Regions from separate parts of the Dictyobacter sp. Z7_2 genome, predicted to be linked through region 2. Evidence: riboswitches for the same ligand, from Rfam matches in the RefSeq annotation. Region 2 holds a riboswitch; each other region holds the start of a gene.
What was found. A riboswitch is a leader RNA that binds a small molecule or an ion and turns the genes downstream of it on or off. The one in region 2 is predicted to bind cobalamin.

Region 1 (4,355 bases), on a different contig from region 2:
GTTCTCATTCCAGAAATTAATGGAGGCCAATCCAGAGGCTGCGGATATCCTGCGCATCTGCGCTTTTCTGGCTTCCGAGGCGATTCCAGAGGATCTCTTTACCCATGGAGCCTCCTTTCTGGGCTCCGTCCTCGAAAAAACTACCACCGATATCTATCGCTTCAATCGAGCGCTTGGCGAAGCCTTACAGTCGTCCCTGCTACATCGACAACCACAACAAGCGACCCTCTCAATCCATCGCCTTGTCCAGGTAATCCTCAAAGCCACAATGGACGAGCCCACGCGAGCGCTCTGGGCCGCACGAGCAGCCTGGGCGGTGGCTGCTAGCGTCTCTGCGTTGCAATATACCTTCAGGATCGATATCGATGATCGATACCTGCCGCACGCGCATGCGATACTCTACGTCGATCAGCCGCCCAGGACGCTGGAGGAGCAGGCTCCTCTCATACCCATCTGGCACTACCTTGGAGTCCAGGCCGAGCAATACAATCAATTTCCTGAAGCCAGACACGCCTTTGAACAGGGACTTGCAATGGCTTCGCGTGCACAGCATCCGCTCGAAGCTTCTTTCCTGGTGCGCCTGGGGCATGTCGTGAGCGATCTCAACGATAATGTACAGGGACTGGCTTATCTGGAACAAGGAACAACCATCGCCAGACATTCACACAACGAAAACATCCTGAGTATTGCCCTGCTGCATCAAGGTCAGATTCACGATGACCTTGGTCACTATCAACAGGCAGAAAACTTTTATAAGGAGGGCGTTGCGATCACACAACGCACCCAGGATTGGGGTATGGCAAGCGCTTTTTTACAGGATTTAGGGCTACAGATGCTACGTCGTGGTTATTATGAGCAAGCAGACTCATATTATCAACAGGGTCTGGCATACGCCAAACAAAGCCAGCAACAGTTTCGTCAAAGTGCTCTCCTCATGAATATCGGCATGCTCGCCATCCATCAACATCAATATGAGCAGGCCCTGACATTATCATTGGAAAGTCTCGCTATTGCTCAGCGTATACACGACCGCGCGCGCATCTGCTCCGTCACCCAAAATCTAGGCATCATCTATCGCTTACTTGAGCAACCACAACAAGCACAAGCCTACCTGGACAAAAGCCTGAGCCTGGCTCATGAGATACAAAATACCTGGCTCATCACCGAAGGACAAGGTGAGTATGGCCGCTTTTTTCTATCACAAACACGGATTGAAGAGGCAAAAAAACAATTTGAGCTCATGCTTGCAGGCGCAAGGCAGTTAAAAGCCCCCGAGCTGATAGCACATGCACTCTTTGGTCTGGCACAGGTAGCTGCCAGGCAAAACAATTGGGACGACGCCAGAGAGATAGCCAACGAGAGCCACATGCTTTTTTTGCGTCTCGACAATGTCGAACATCAGAATGTCACCGACTGGTTCGCACGAACATTTCCCGAATCCCAAACGACCACAAGAATCGACTCGTTTTCGTAACTCGTACGAGCCAGCAGGATCTCGGCGCACCACGCTGGCCTGCCTGATCATACGTGGAGTGGGACATCGTACGCAAGCGTCCGACGCTACGAGGTCTTTGCTTCGCTCGACCTCTTAAGGCCATTTTTTCCACTATTATATGCGAAGAAGACCTGCGTTCTCTTGTCATAAAGATTTTTCGGTGCTATACTCTTAATAGATATATGACTTGAAGTTATATAATATGAGAACACTTCTCCTCGGATGTAGTGAGAACCTTTTTCGCGAGGCAGAGCAAAGAGGAAAAATGATGGGACAGATCACAGTTAAAACGGAAGCAGTACTTCACGCACAACCAGAAGATGTTTACGCGACGATCGCGGACTATCATCAAGGACATCCCAACATTATCCCGCCAGGAAATATCTATGATTTGCAGGTTGAGCAGGGCGGTTATGGTGCGGGGACGATTATCCGTTTCAAATCGCGCCTTTTTGGCGTAGAACAATCCTTTCATCATCTCGTAAGTGAGCCAGAGCCAGGCAGGGTGTTGCGGGAAGATGAGATTGACGCCGCGCAGAAAGAGAGCAATCTTTTTACTGTGACTCCTCTGGAAGATGGACAGAAGTCGCGCGTCGAGATTGCTGTGATGATGGATGCCAGCCCCGGCCTCAAAGGCTTTGTCGAACGTATTCTCGTTCCAATGGGCATGCCAGGTGTGCTGCGCAAGGAACTCAAGCTCCTGGAAGCTGTTGCGCGGCAGAGAGCCAGCAGACAATAGTAGGTCACTTTTTGATACGTTCGTACAAAACCATCCGACTTTGCCACAAGGATACATTATCAAGGCAAAACCGGACTTGACTTTTTGCGCGTAATTCCATAGGATTAAACATAATATATACTGTCAGGGATACATGAGGGAAGCCCGGTGGAAATCCGGCACTGTCGCGCAACTGTAAATATGCTCCAGAGAGTGTAAAGTCAGGTCGCTCATGATCCTTGTTGGGCCAGGAACCTTCGCGTAAAAGGATACCAGACCAGCCTACACCCATCGATACAGATCGTACACCTGGTATAAACGCGGATTGAAGACTTGTCGATCTTTCTTTATCTCAGGAGGTACGTCTTGCCGCGCAATATTGTGCATCGCCCCGATGGCAAACTTGTTAACGTTGTACGTAAGCAGGGTCATCTCTTCGTCTGCGTCACCGGCTGCTGCTGCGGAGATACCAGTCGGAAATACGCTCCGGTGCCCCGGGATCTCTATCATAACGAGTGGGAGAGGCGCAAGCTTCGTAACAAAGTCCACATGACCAATAGCGGCTGCCTCGGTCCCTGTCCGCTCGCTAACGTCGCACTGTTGATCTTCGACGCACATCACATCTGGTTTCACTCGATCAATAGCGAGGCGCAAGTAGTAGCAATCTACGATTATATCGACCAGATGCTGGAACTCAATTCATATCTCCCCCCTCCACCAGAGCTGGTCGCCTACACATTCACGGCCTTTACCTGGGATGGTCATCAACAAAGCTCGGAACAGACACAGCAGCGCCTACCAACCGCAGCTACCGCATCCACACAGGACGCTCGACCAGCGATCCTCTTTCTCTCGCACGCCGATACTGATCTGCTCACCCTGCGCACAGTCACAGCTCAACTCCCCGAGGAGTATCCAGAGATACGGATCGCCAATCCGGCAGCGCTACAAACGCAGGAGGACGTTGATACCTTCCTGCATTTTATGCTGCCACAGGTGGAGATCGTGATCGTGCGCCTGCTGGGAGGTCGCTCCAGCTTCGCCTATGGCATGGAGCGCTTGATGGATTGGGCGCAAAAAGAGGAGAAATGGCTTGTCTGCCTGCCTGGCACCGAGACACTTGATCCCGAGCTGATGGCGACTTCGACGGTTGGCGTACCTGTCGCTCACGAAGTGCTGGCCTATCTCCAATCTGGCGGAGCCGTCAACTATGAGAACTGCCTGAACTTTCTCTGCGACCATCTACTCACTACCGGCTTTGGCTTTCACCCACCGTTGCCGCAGCCCGGCCATGGCGTCTATTATCCGGGCTGGCAGGATGTGACGCCGGAGAAGCTCCACGCCAGGCGTCAGCCACAACGTCCCACGATTGGTATCCTCTTTTATCGGGCGCACTATCTCTCTGGCAACACCGAGTTCGTCGACACGATGGTCCAGGAGATCGAGGCCGCTGGCGCGAATGCCCTCCCGGTCTTTACCAACTCGCTCAAAGAGACGGCTCATGCCGATACGTCATTTCCGCTGGCCCTGACCTATTTTGTCGATCAGGATCATACAACGCAGGTAGATGCCGTTATCACGACGATGAGTTTCTCTCTGGGGCAGACCACCGGAGACGATCATACCAATTGGGACGCATCAAGCTTCTCCACGCTCAACGTGCCAGTGCTCCAGGCCATCGCCGCCAGCAATAGCCGTGGACAGTGGGAGATCTCGTCGCGTGGCATGACTCCTCTGGATACCGCGATGAATGTGGCCTTGCCCGAATTTGATGGTCGCATTATAACGGTTCCGGTCTCCTTTAAAGAGGCCATTGAAGAGGAGCTTCCTATCGCCAAACAGCGTGGACAAAAAGCGGCACTCCCTCTATCACGGGTGACGCGCTATCGCGCCGATACCGAACGCGTCCAGCGCGTGATCGGACAGGCTCTGCGCCTGGCAAATCTGCGCCGAAAATCCAATGCGGAGAAACGGATCGCCATCGTCCTCACCAACTCACCAGCCAAAGCGGCCCGCATTGGGAACGCGGTCGGCCTGGACGCACCCGCCTCCCTGATCCACCTGCTGCACGCGCTCCGCCTGGATGGTTACTTGGTTGAGGATATTCCAGAGCACGGCGATGACCTGATCCACGCCCTGATT
Region 2 (4,355 bases):
CTCCGGCGACGAGCTGGTTGTGCGTCCTGGCGAGAAGATTCCAGTGGATGGTCAGGTGCTTTCCGGTCATTCTTCAATCGATGAGTCGATGATCACTGGCGAGAGCATCCCGGTCGAGAAGAGCGAGGGCGAGTTGCTGATCGGAGCCACCATTAATCAGCATGGACTGCTGCATATGCGTGCCACCAGAGTCGGCGCGGATACGGTACTCTCCAACATCATCCGCATGGTCGAACAGGCTCAAGGATCAAAAGCTCCCATCCAGCGCCTCGCGGACAAGATCGCAGGCATCTTTGTTCCTGCCGTTTTAGTCATCGCCGCCCTCACCTTTATTGCCTGGGCACTGATTGGCAACCTCGTCACAGGCGTGCAGACGGCCCATATGTCTGACATGTCTCAGATGGCCAGCAGCAATCCCTGGATTACTGCCCTGGTCGCCGCAATAGCCGTCCTCATCGTCGCCTGTCCGTGCGCACTTGGACTGGCAACTCCAACAGCCATCATGGTTGGCACCGGCAAAGGAGCAGAAAAAGGTATCCTGATCAAAGGAGGAGAAAGTCTGGAACGCATCCAGGCCGTACGCGCCGTCCTGCTCGACAAGACAGGGACCATCACAGCCGGCAAGCCCGCGCTGACAGATATCGCTGTGCTGCCAGAGCGTCAGATCGACGATGTACTCCCCTTGATCGCCGAGGCAGAGCTGGGCTCTGAGCATCCGCTGGCCAGCGCGATCGTTGAGGGAGCAAAGGCTCGCGGCCTGGCATTGAATGCCACACCCCAACACTTTACAGCATTGGTAGGACGCGGCGTCGAAGCAACCATCCAGGGACATCAAGTCCTGGTCGGGACACGTCTGCTGCTCAGCGAAAGAGCCATCTCGTTCACGTCCCTCGAAGAGTCCATGCAAGCGTTCGAGCGCGAAGGGAAGACAACCATGCTGGCCGCCATCGATGGCATCGCCGTGGCCGTTGTCGCGGTCGCAGATACCATTAAGGTAGGCTCGGCCGAAGCGATCAAGCACCTCCAGGAGCAGGGCATACAGGTCTGGATGATTACTGGCGATAATCGACATACCGCCGCAGCCATCGCGCAACAGGTCAATATCGCCCCCGAGCACATCCTATCCGAAGTGCGTCCAGAGGATAAAAGCCAACAGATCAAGCGCTTGCAGGAGCAGGGGATTGTGGTCGCGTTCGCCGGAGATGGTATCAACGATGCCGTTGCTCTGGTACAGGCCGATGCGGGGATCGCGATGGGCACCGGTACCGATATCGCTATCGAGGCAGCCGACATCACGTTAGTCAAAGGCAACCTGAAGAGCATCGCCACCGCCTTAGCGCTCTCTAGAGCGACGATGCGGATCATCAAGCAAAACCTCTTCTGGGCCTTCGCCTATAACGTCATCTTGATACCGGTCGCCATCCTCTCGCCGCTCATCCCGTTCCTGAAGGCACAGGCACCGATCTTCGCTGCCGCCGCCATGGCACTCTCATCAGTGACTGTCATCACCAACTCGCTGCGCCTGCGCCGTTTTAAGTAGCACACCCGACGAGCAGCGTCGGCTTAGCTACGACGGATAAACCCCTTGAACCAGGCGTCCAGGCCAGCCGACGTAGCGGCGCGGCTCCGCCGTGCTGTCACTGGACGCACGAAAACGTCCCACCGTGGGGAGGTTATCTCGATGGAACCCCATGTGGAGCGTAGTCGTACGAGTCACAGACGGCACGGCTCCGCCGTGCCGCTACGTCGGTGAGCGTCTCACCCCATTGGGATGCCTGTCTCCAATGCTCCATTGGTACGATGATCCTTGACAGTGTAGTAGCGCCGTGGTCTCTTCAGTGGAGCCATATGCTTGTGTCCGGCCGGCCGCTACTTAAAGGTTTATTGTGCCAGATGCTGTACTCTACGCCGCCAGAAAAGCAACAAAAGTCCGCCCAGCAAAAACCAGAAGAGAGCGACTCCCAACGCCGAGAGCACGCGAAACGTCATAACGAGTCCCATGGAGATCGAGACAGTAATCGGGTAGACCGGCATAGCCAGCATAAAGATGACTGCATAGATCCCATAGGCCAGAAGAACGATCAGCAAGCGGGTGCGTCTGGAGATATCTCCTCGCTCTTCACGCCTCTGTAGAGAGCGATACAACAAGAATGCCAGGGCAGTCCCGATGATAGATAAAGCAATCCCTGCAAGATACAGGGTTTGCCGGACATCGATGGTGGTTGCATCCCCCACTCCTGGCGGGTTCGCTGGATACTTGAGTTGAGGAAACAAACAAAATGTCCAATAACAAATAAAGAGCAAGGTGAAGAACCATTTCCAGGATACTTTTTTGGCTCCGCTCAGACGTTCCTGTCCAAACGCAAACCAGCAGATGATCCCAAAGAACGATCCCCAGCCGATACCATACAGGATATAGCCCAGAAATAGTCCTGCGCGTTGCTCCGGGCGCGTGAATACTTCTGGATCAAGTTGACCAAGCGCGATCTTATGCGCCGTTTCCAGGTTGATGGCTTGCTGCAATACCGGCTCGGTCGCAAAATAATGGAAGCAAGCAGCAAGTAATCCAGCGATGACGCCAGACAACAAGGTCAGGGCAACAATGGCCGTGGGTGAAGGTCTCTGATGCATAGGATACTGGCTCCTCTAGTGACAGGGAAACGCTGCAACATGCCGACTATCATGAATAAGCTCATGAATCATGTTTACCTGATAGGCCGCGTTGCCCTGAAAAAACGAGAGCAGAAATCCCTGATCGAAACCGACCAGATATAAAGCCAGCAGGCCTAATCCTAGCGTGCCGCCGAGAATCGCCCAGTCTCTGATTGGATGGGCAAGTTCGAGGGATGGTTCGTAAGTTTTAGACATAGTACTCCTCTTTCTGTGAAAAATAGCTCATGAAGGATATTAATAAGCACACGCATTACGGCAATAGGACACAAGATGAAGAAAGAGGAGTGGGAGGGTTTGCTCAGAGAGTATGCGCGTGTGGACAGCAAAAGGGCATGCCGAAGAGAGAGCGATAGCATACTCCTCTCGGGTGCATCTCGTTCCTTTAACGCGAAGGATCGTGAGCTATTTCCTCACCAGGCAGGTCTCCTGACTTCTGGCCGCCGTACTCCCCTTCTCGCCTTCCCATTCTCACTGAGAACAGTGGCTCTAATCTCCTCCTGATGGTGGAGGCGAAGAGTTTCCTTGCCAGTTACAGTAGCGCGACTGCGCCGGATTCACACCGGCTTCCCTATTCTGCTTTTCTTTTCAAAAAAGCCACCTAGTGCAAGTAAATGAATGCATTCACTATTAAGGATACTGAGAACCTATGCTCGTGTCAAGGTAGTATCAATTCACTTGCACACTATCTGCTTTTTTTGGCTAACGCTCAAGTGCCTGGGGATTAATGATCTGCTCCGGTTTGCCGGCTTTAAAGGCTAATACGAGATCGAAAGCTGCGCCGAAATAAAGTTCATAGTTGTCTTGCTCGACATAGCCCAGATGTGGCGTACAGAGCACATTGTCCATGTGGAGCAAGGGATGGTCAACAACGGGCTCCGTTTCATAGACATCGACGGCCGCGAAGCCCGGACGACCGGCTCGGAGCGCGGCTTCGAGCGCTCCAGGGACAATCAAGCCAGCGCGGCTCGTGTTCACCAACAATGAAGTCGGCTTCATCTGAGCCAAATCTGCTTCTGTGATCAAGTTCCGCGTCTCTTCGCTCATTTTTATATGCAGACAGAGCACGTCAGACTCCTGAAAAAGCTCTTGCTTGCTACGAGCTGCGGTAAAGCCATCGGCACGAGCGCGATCAAGCGAACCCTCGCGTCCCCAGACCAGGACATTCATCGCAAAAGCGCGTCCATAGCCAGCTACCAGCGTCCCAATGCGCCCGTAGCCAAAGATACCTAACGTGCGCCCGCGCAAAGCGACTCCCAGCGAGCCCTGCCAGCGACCCGCCTTCATCCGTTCGACCTCCTGCGGAATGTGGCGCAGCGCCGCCAGGACTAAGCCCCAGGTCAGTTCTGCGGTCGAGCCGGAGGCTCCTGCTCCCACCGTGATCGCGACTCCATGACGCGTACAGGCGGCGACGTCGATATGAGCAACGCCCATTCCTGTCTGGCTGATCACCTTCAGATCAGGCAGGCGAGCCAGCAACTCCTCAGTAATCCTGGTACGCTCGCGGATCAGAACCAGCGCATCCGCATCCCGAAAGCGCTCTACCAGCGTATCGGTATCCTGCACAGTATCGTTATAAATCACCACTTGCTCATCTGCGAGCTTTGAAAAGCTATCCAGGTGGCGCACCGCATCTTGATAATCGTCAGGTATCACAATTTTCATAGCAACCTCTTAATTTATGG
Region 3 (4,355 bases), 3.9 Mb from region 2:
AACAATCAGCGTTCTATCACCCACTTTGAGATAAGATCGGGCAATTGTCCAGATCAGCTCGTTCGTACCATTGCCACAAATTAAAGAAGACAAAGCAAGTTGACTGCCATCCAATTCATATTTCAAAATGGCCTGACGCAGTTGCCAGCATTCGCGATCTGGATAACGTTCAACGACTACATTGGCAATCGCTGCACGTACGCGAGGAGATGGTCCATAGGGATTTGAATTGACACTAAAATCCAGTATTTTGTCGGGATGTATGCCCAGGCGCCTTAATTCGCCATAATCCAAAGCGCCATGTACAGCTCGCTCAGATACCTGTGAAGAATCGCTCATGACAACCGCCTTCCGAACCCAAACAGGTATCTACACAACAGCGTCAAGAGCAGCGTAAGGCATCCAACGCACCAGACCATATTCTCAGCACGTCCAATATCGTCAGACGTGGCTGGGCGCTCATGATCACCAAGTTGATAGTGATCAACCTTTTCCAGTTGTAGGCCCAATGCTCCAGCGGCAGCTGACATTGGCTGACCTGCATTAGGGCTTTCCGTTTTACGCGCATCACGCCGCCAGATCCGCCAGCTTCTCCTCCACGTTCCTCCATAGATGGGAGCACACGCGATGATCATCAAAGCCGTCAAACGTGCCGGGATAATGTTCAGCAAATCATCTAAACGAGCTGATACCTTACCCAGGTATTCGTATTTCCCATGATAGCCAATCATGGAGTCAAACGTATTTATCAAACGGTAGAGTGCTGCGCCAGGTAGGCCCAGACAGGTATAGTAAAAAAGCGGAGCCACAACTGAATCGCTCATATTCTCAGCCAATGACTCCACAGCGGCAGCCGCAACTAACTCGGAAGAAAGCTGCGAGCGATCGCGACTGACGAGACTCATCAAAGCATCGCGTGCTCTCGGGAGATCATCAGACGCTAACGCCAGGCGCACAGCTTTACCAGCATCGGCCAACATATGTAAAGCGAAAAACGGCTTGAGAGCTGTGCCTAGTAGGACACCATACAGCAACGTACCAACAGGTGTTCGCAGGCGCAGCTTCAAGCGATCTATACACCAGCACACCATTCTTTGAAAGAGGAGAGCCACAGAAAGGACAATTCCCGATGCCAGAAGAGGCATTACGCCTCCATATATGAGCTGAGCATGATGATCACGTGGGGCAGACCGCTCCAAGCGACTGATCAACCTGCCATACCATACAACAGGATGCCAGGAGACTGGTGGCTCACCAAGTGTATCCAAACCAAACGCAACCAGAACAGCGATCATCGATCCTACCAGCTTATATCCACGCCCACCCTGCTCGTCTCTATACATCAATAGATGCTCTTTCTACTTATCCAGGTGCTAGACACTGGCCGAACAGTAAGCAGGCAAAGCATCAGAAAACTGCGCGGGATGAAGCACCTGAGCCAGACAACGGATACCCTCAACGATACGAGGTCCAGGCCGCTGCATGATATCAGAATTAATATGATAGACCTGACGAGACTTCACAGCTGCAATCCCACTCCAATTTGCGCGTTTATAGACAGCGGAAGCCTGTCCCCCATAGAGAGGATCTTCAGTGAGCACAATATATTGTGGATTCGCCGCAATCACTGCCTCATCAGAGACCTGTGGATACCCACCATTGGAAGTATTGGTATGGAAGATATTAGTACCATTCACATATTGCAACATTTCATCGCCAAAAGAGCCTCCACCAAAAACATATGGCTTCCCTGGTGTACTATCATCAATTTCCAGCAATACTTTTGGTGAAGATGTTCCCTTTACATCGGTTTGAATCTGCGCAATTTGTTGCTGCATCTGTTTCACCAATGCTTGAGCAGCTGCTTGCGTATATGTCAAACGACCGACCAGCAAGATCTGATCTAAGGTCTGCGAAACGTTTGGTGATGGTAGATCCACAACATTCAAACCTAATTTTGTCAGTTGCGTATCATATTTTTCCGACAACCCGCCCGAGCTCAAGATCAGATCAGGCTTCAGCGCCACTATGCTCTCCACATTGACAGTACCTGAGCTATCTGAGACTTTTTTGATTGAAGCCATTGTTGCAGGATAATTCGTCAATGAATCGACGCCGACCACGCGACTTTGCAGGTTCAGAGCGCCCAGGATCTCGCTGACACTGGGAGCTAAAGACACAATACGCTGTGGAGCAGTTTTAGGCAGCACAATTGGAGTGCCATAGGCATCCAGAGCGGCTGTCGGCGTTGGAGTAACTTTTGCTTGCGAAGGAGAAGGGGAAGAGGTTTGTCCACAAGCGGCTAAAGAGAGCAATAAGACCATCAAACAGGCCAAAAGAAAATGAGAAGAGATGACATGGGTGCGCATACAAATAGTATCCTTCTAGACAACGCCCGCAGTCACCTCGCGTGAAATGGAGACTCATCTGAGACACTTGATAAAATAATCCACAGCGTGTCTCGATAGCTCGCTCCTTTTACGCGAAGGATCATGAGCTCAACTCATCAGGCAGGTCTCCTGACTTCCAGCAATACATGTTTATTGGATCTTTAGCGAGCCCATAATGAGCGCAAAAAATTAAACATGATACCAGTTACAGTAGCGCGACTGCGTCGGATTTGCACCGACTTCCCTATTCTGCTGAGATTATTTGTCTCAACCACCTGATGAAATAAATATAGAGATAGTTTCAATCAATAGTATACCGATCATTAGCTAATGATGTCAAACCTGGAATGAGCTTAAGTGATTATCCCCCCATGTATTTACTACTCTTCACCCATCAAAGACTATACGAAAAAGCCAAGGAGTTACAGGGTTACTTCTTCATGTAAGCGCTTAATATCAACTCCCAATCCGGCGATCATCAGATAGACACGTGGAGCTACGGCCGCAAGACGTTGGTTGACTAGCCCTAATAAATCTCGATATACGCGTCCCAAAGCATAGGCAGGAACAATTCCCAAACCGACTTCATTTGTCACGACAATCAACGTCTTATCTGATCCCAATGCAGCCACAACCTGCAGCAAATCATTAATCGCAGCTACTACAGCATCATAATAATGTGAACTGATAGCCGATGCATCCTTTGAAGCATCATCGCCTTGCGCAAAAAGCCAATTTGATAACCAGACCGTCATACAATCCAGAATCAGCACATCTGCCACTGCTGATGCCTTACATACAGCATCAGACAGATGTAACGGCTCCTCAATCGTCGACCAGACAGCAGGACGCGCCGCTTGATGTCGCGAGATACGGTTACGCATATCTTCATCGCCAGCAGTAGCAGTGGCGATAAAAGCCACCGAGCGTCCACTCTCTAGTGCCAGACGTTCAGCAAATGTGCTCTTGCCGCTCCGTGCTCCTCCCAAAACCAACAGCAGATTCGAGATGCTAGACTGCTCCATATGTTTTTTTTCACTATCCATCAAACGATTTCCTATCTTCCCTTAAAGCCAGAAACGTAGCAGAGTAAATAAAAGCAAGAGGACCACCTCAGAGATTTCTGTGATGGCTCCATAAGTATCTCCAGTCAAGCCGCCCAGAGTTGAGGTAACATATTCGCCGATCGCCCAGGTCAATAGCGCCCCGCACACCAAAATGATCAGCCCGACCACAACATGTCCAGCCAACACAGCAATAACCCATGTCAGAATGGCAGCGCAAATAACCCGCTTACGTGTTACCGTTTGTCGAAAAGATGTTCCTAATCCACTTGCGCGTGCTCCTGGATATGCATACATAGCTAATACCATATTCCAACGAGCAATCGGTAAAATTGTCAGCAAAGCCAGCGGTAATTGATGAGTATCAAGACTTGCCAATAAGGCAAACTTTAGAAGCAAAAGACAAATGCCACCAAGTACACCAAAGCTTCCCACCCGACTATCACGCATAATCTCCAACTTATGCTCACGATCACGCCCACCAAAGAGGCCATCGCAACAATCCATCAACCCATCCAGATGCAGGCCACCAGTCAATATGACAAGAGCAACTACGAGTAAAGCAGCCAGCACTAATCCTGACACAACCGATCCAAAAATAAGCACCACAAGCCAGAGAATCACTGCCAGTATCAGACCAACCAGAGGAAAATACACGCTACCTGAAAAAATCTTTACATCAGCCTCATCAGTATCCGTCCGAAAAAGTTGCGTGGCACCAGGAACTGGTAGTATCGAAAGAAAGCGGATCGCAGCCACAAATTCTTTCCACTGCTCTAAAAACCAGGAGTCACGCGCAGGCCTCAAAGAAGCCCGAGGCATCCGCCCCAGATCAGATTGAGGTGGAGGTATATCAGACATCTAACGCATATCCTTCCGCATTGCAAAATAATCCATAGCT
Region 4 (4,355 bases), 260 kb from region 2:
GGCCTTGAGGTCGTTGACGAGGCAGGTGTTGATGGTGGTGAATTCTCCTGAGAGGTTGCTTTTGGCATAGAGGTTTTTGTATTCGGGCTCGATCGATTGGCTGACTCCTGCGATGGTCGAGATGGTGGCGGTGGGTGCGATGGCCATCACGTTGCTGTTGCGCATGCCATGGCGCTTGATGGCGTCACGGACAGGTTGCCAGTCAAATGTCATTGAGCGATCCATCTCGACGGGCACGCCGCGCTCGGCTTCAAGGAGCTCGATGCTGTCGATCGGCAGGATGCCGCGCTGCCACTTGGAGCCCTGATAGCTGTCATAGCTACCACGCTGCTCGGCCAGATCCGCCGAGGCGCGAATGGCGTAGTAGGAGATGGCTTCCATGCTCTGATCGGCGAACTCGACGGCTTGCTGACTGGCATAATCCAAGCCCAACTGAAAGAGAGCGTCCTGGAAGCCCATCAAGCCGAGGCCGATCGGTCGATGACGCAGGTTGGCCTGCTGCGCTTCTCTGGTCGGATAATAGTTCAGGTCGATGACGTTGTCGAGCATGCGGATGGCGGTCTTGATGGTCTTCTGGAGCTTCTCATGATCGAGCTGTCCGTTGGCGAGGTGCGCGGCCAGATTGATGGAGCCGAGATTGCAGACCGCAGTCTCGTCGGCCGAGGTGTTCAGCAGGATCTCGGTGCACAGGTTGCTGCTATGGATAACTCCGGCGTGATCCTGCGACGAGCGGACGTTGGAGGGATCTTTCCAGGTGATCCATGGATGTCCTGTTTCAAAGAGGCGTGTCAGCATCTTGCGCCAGAGATCCAGCGCGGGGAGCCGTCTGAATTGCTTGAGCTTGCCCTCATCGGCCAGCTGCTCATACTCGCGATAACGCCGAGCGAATGCTTGTCCATAGAGATCGTGCAGATCCTCGACCTCGTCGGGACTGAAGAGCGTCCATAGCTCTCCCGCCTGGACACGGCGCATAAACTCGTCGGAGATCCAGCAGGCGGTATGCATATCGTGCGTACGCCGGCGCTCGTCGCCTGTGTTACGACGTAGATCCAGGAAATCCTCGATGTCCAGATGCCAGTTCTCCACGTAGGCGCAGACGGCTCCTTTGCGCTTGCCTCCCTGGTTCACGGCCACCGCTGTGTCGTTGACGACCTTGAGGAAGGGAATGATCCCCTGGCTGCTGCCGTTGGTGCCTTTGATATGTGATCCCAGTGCCCGTACGCGTGTCCAATCATTGCCCAGGCCGCCGGCCCATTTGGAGAGCAGTGCGTTGTCCTGGACGCATTTGAAGATGTGTCCGAGATCGTCGGAGACGGTCGTCAGATAACACGATGAGAGCTGTGGATGGTTGGTGCCGGCGTTGAAGAGTGTGGGCGTCGCAGGCGTGAAATTGAGCTGCGAGATAACCTCATAGAACTCGATCACGCGCTCCTCTTTATGGGCCTCTTGCAGAGAAAGCCCCATCGCAATGCGCATCCAGAGTAACTGGGGGAGCTCGAAGCGCTGCGACTCGTGTTGCAGCAGATAACGATCGTAGAGCGTTTGCAGCCCTGGATAGTTGAAGAGCAGGTCGCGCTCTGGATGGATGGCCTGTGCCAGTCGGGCGAGATCAAATTCAAAGAAACGTGGATCTAGTTGTCCCGCCTCGATGCCACGGCGTACATAGAGCGCGAAATAGTCTGTGTAGATGCTGGAGGCATCAGCCAGTTGGATCTGTGGCTGCTGAGCATTCCCCTGCGCTTCCTGATAGAGAGAGAGCAGGAGTATTCTGGCGGCTGCATAGGAGTAGCCTGGATCAACTTCAATTAATGCGCGAGCGGCCATCGTCATCGTCTGCCAGCACTCCGAAACCGAGAGGCTTGCATACATATTGGACTGCACCGCGGCCAGCAGGCGTGGATGATCTATTGGATGAACGCTATCCTGACAGATATCGATAAGAACCGCCTGCCAATCGAAGCTCTGATCTCCAGGTGCATCCTGGGCCACAGTCACGGTTGACGTTTCCGCCTGACGGGTTGAAAAGGACATAGCATATACCTCATCAAAAAATAAAAACAAAAAAGCCTGTCTCCCTTCACAGGAACAGGCTGGAATCACAAGCTGATGAGATATGTTCTGGCTGACCGAGCATAAACGCTCCAGAGCACAGCACACTCACGCGGTTCATCCCCTTTGCACGCGAAGGGAGGTATCCATAAGCTCATAGGTGGGCATTCGGGCTTGACAATCTTGCCTTACCGTTGCGCGACAGCGCCGGACTCTCACCGGACTTTCCCCAATATGGACGTCACGTTACGATCACGTGACCCTATGAGTTTCTCTTTTTTATTGTAAAGGACACAACATATAGTAGTTACTGACGCTACTCTACCATATGTTGTGTTTGCCGTCAAGCTGTCTGGTGTATAGGTTTGTCGCCGAGGTATTTCCCTTTTGTGGACTTCCCGCATTTTCTCAGGTCGTACGTGGTGTCTGGCTAAGCGTCTTCACGATGTTAGGATCACGGTGGTCAAAAAAACTGCTCGTTTTGGTGTCCAGTGTCCTGATCGCCGTCATATCATCCGGGCTGAGATCAAAATCGAAGATGTTGAAGTTTTCCACGATCCGTTCCTTACGGACGGATTTGGGAATCGCCACGACTCCTCTCTGGGTCAACCAGCGCAGAATGACTTGCCCCACGGTTTTCTGGTGCGTGCTTGCGATAGAACGCAGCACCTCATTCTCAAAAATGTGGTTTCTGCCTTCCGCAAATGGTCCCCAGGATTCGATCTGAATCTGGTTGTCCTGCAAGAATTGCTGCGTCTCGAGTTGTTGATGGAACGGATGGGTTTCCACTTGATTAACGGCAGGAACGATCTGATGATGGACCATCAGATCCATGACCCGGTCAGGGGGGAAATTACTGACTCCGATGGCGCGTATCTGACCTTGCTGGTACAATTTTTCCATTGTACGCCATGCGCCATACACATCCCCAAAGGGCTGGTGAATCAGGTAGAGATCCAGATACTCCAGTTGCAAGCGCTGTAATGATCGTTCAAACGCTGGCCCGGTGCGTTCGTCCCCGGCATCCTGAATCCAAAGCTTGGTAGTGATGAATAGTTCTTCCCTTGGCACACCGCTTCGCTTGATAGCTTTGCCAACGGCCTCTTCATTCCCATAGGATGCTGCCGTATCAATCAGGCGGTAGCCGGCGCGAATAGCATCGTACACGCTGCGTTCGCATTCCTCTGCGTCGTGCATCTGGAAGACGCCAAACCCCAGGAGGGGCATTGTAACCCCGTTATTGAGACTAATTGATGGAATACCTGACATGTATCCTTCTCCTTTCGCTCATTGACTGTGTATCATGCAGGTTTGCTACCGGCTCTGCGCTTGAAGAGAAGTCTGGTTTCTCTACAAAGATAAAGCGGTAAGAGTCCTGTCTGAGGATAGTATAGATGTGCCAAAGCCCTGGGTGATAGAATGATTGTCGCGAATGGTTGGAGGATTCTGCAAATCTTTCCAGGGAGATGAGAATGGCAGGAAAGGACTGAGCAATGGATTGACGAGATGACCAGCAGCGAGAACGCCAGCTGACAAAGATTTGCTTGAGAAGGTCCTCTGAGAAGCTGAATTGCAGTAATCAGATATGACATTTATTGTGAGATAGGTACGTACCCATAAGAGTATAATTTTATACATACCTATCCTCACAATAAATGGTCATTTGTCGGTGGATCAGAGCGATAAAGAAATGAACGTTAAACTGCTTTACCGGTATTTCCTGCCTGATCTGTTTCTGCGGTCACCACCGGGCATGCGTCCGCGCTGGTTGAAGGCATTGGATGGCCTGCGTGATATGGGCACGTTCCGGTCTCGGTAGAATGACTGGTTGACTGTTCGCTGTTTGTGGTTTTGCGCGTATAACGGACGAACGTTTTTGTCGGTCGATTTGCGCCCATCGTGCTATCAACCTGTGGATCTTTGGTGATCAACGTCAGATCGAATTGTTGCAGAAGCAGAGCGGTAATCATCATCATCTCATTGTTGGCAAAGTTCATGCCGGCACACTTATGCGTTGCGCCGCCGAAGCCGATGATCGAGAAACGATGCTTGTGATCCTCTTCTCTTCCGGGAGCGAAGCGCAGAGGATCATAGGTGTCGGGCTCGGAGAAGATCTCCGGGAGTCTCTGAGCCACTTTTGCCGAAACGATCAGATTCCAATCTTTCGGAATGCGATACTCTCCAATTTCCACCTCTTCCTCTGCTCTACGCATGAGCATGTTGGCCGATGGATACATGCGTGTGGTTTCCTGGACTGCCCAGAAGATGTGCTTGAGTGCGCTGAGCGTTTTTGCATTCATTGGTTG

Region 1: linked by a shared signal. The riboswitch ahead of cobN (cobaltochelatase subunit CobN) and the one ahead of AC27N8_RS32175 (CbtB domain-containing protein) in region 2 are both predicted to bind cobalamin.
Region 3: linked by a shared signal. The riboswitch ahead of AC27N8_RS15745 (ABC transporter substrate-binding protein) and the one ahead of AC27N8_RS32175 (CbtB domain-containing protein) in region 2 are both predicted to bind cobalamin.
Region 4: linked by a shared signal. The riboswitch ahead of AC27N8_RS33245 (ribonucleoside-diphosphate reductase subunit alpha) and the one ahead of AC27N8_RS32175 (CbtB domain-containing protein) in region 2 are both predicted to bind cobalamin.

What each region holds. Positions count from the first base shown of each region.
Region 1 is NZ_BAAJPE010000001.1:1,329,156-1,333,510, forward strand. It holds gene AC27N8_RS05095 (tetratricopeptide repeat protein) at 1-1,474, shown strand, start outside; gene AC27N8_RS05100 (SRPBCC family protein) at 1,761-2,234, shown strand; adenosylcobalamin (AdoCbl) riboswitch at 2,346-2,494, shown strand; gene cobN (cobaltochelatase subunit CobN) at 2,580-4,355, shown strand, end outside.
Region 2 is NZ_BAAJPE010000002.1:4,486,237-4,490,591, reverse strand. It holds gene AC27N8_RS32190 (heavy metal translocating P-type ATPase) at 1-1,540, shown strand, start outside; gene AC27N8_RS32185 (hypothetical protein) at 1,568-1,717, opposite strand; gene AC27N8_RS32180 (CbtA family protein) at 1,882-2,631, opposite strand; gene AC27N8_RS32175 (CbtB domain-containing protein) at 2,647-2,868, opposite strand; cobalamin riboswitch at 3,073-3,290, opposite strand; gene AC27N8_RS32170 (D-2-hydroxyacid dehydrogenase family protein) at 3,373-4,335, opposite strand.
Region 3 is NZ_BAAJPE010000002.1:553,300-557,654, forward strand. It holds gene AC27N8_RS15735 (pyridoxal phosphate-dependent aminotransferase) at 1-339, opposite strand, end outside; gene cbiB (adenosylcobinamide-phosphate synthase CbiB) at 336-1,343, opposite strand; gene AC27N8_RS15745 (ABC transporter substrate-binding protein) at 1,374-2,369, opposite strand; cobalamin riboswitch at 2,493-2,684, opposite strand; gene cobU (bifunctional adenosylcobinamide kinase/adenosylcobinamide-phosphate guanylyltransferase) at 2,813-3,436, opposite strand; gene cobS (adenosylcobinamide-GDP ribazoletransferase) at 3,458-4,315, opposite strand; gene AC27N8_RS15760 (histidine phosphatase family protein) at 4,354-4,355, opposite strand, start outside.
Region 4 is NZ_BAAJPE010000002.1:4,746,501-4,750,855, forward strand. It holds gene AC27N8_RS33245 (ribonucleoside-diphosphate reductase subunit alpha) at 1-2,031, opposite strand, end outside; cobalamin riboswitch at 2,192-2,330, opposite strand; gene AC27N8_RS33250 (aldo/keto reductase) at 2,458-3,318, opposite strand; gene AC27N8_RS33255 (cytochrome P450) at 3,747-4,355, opposite strand, start outside.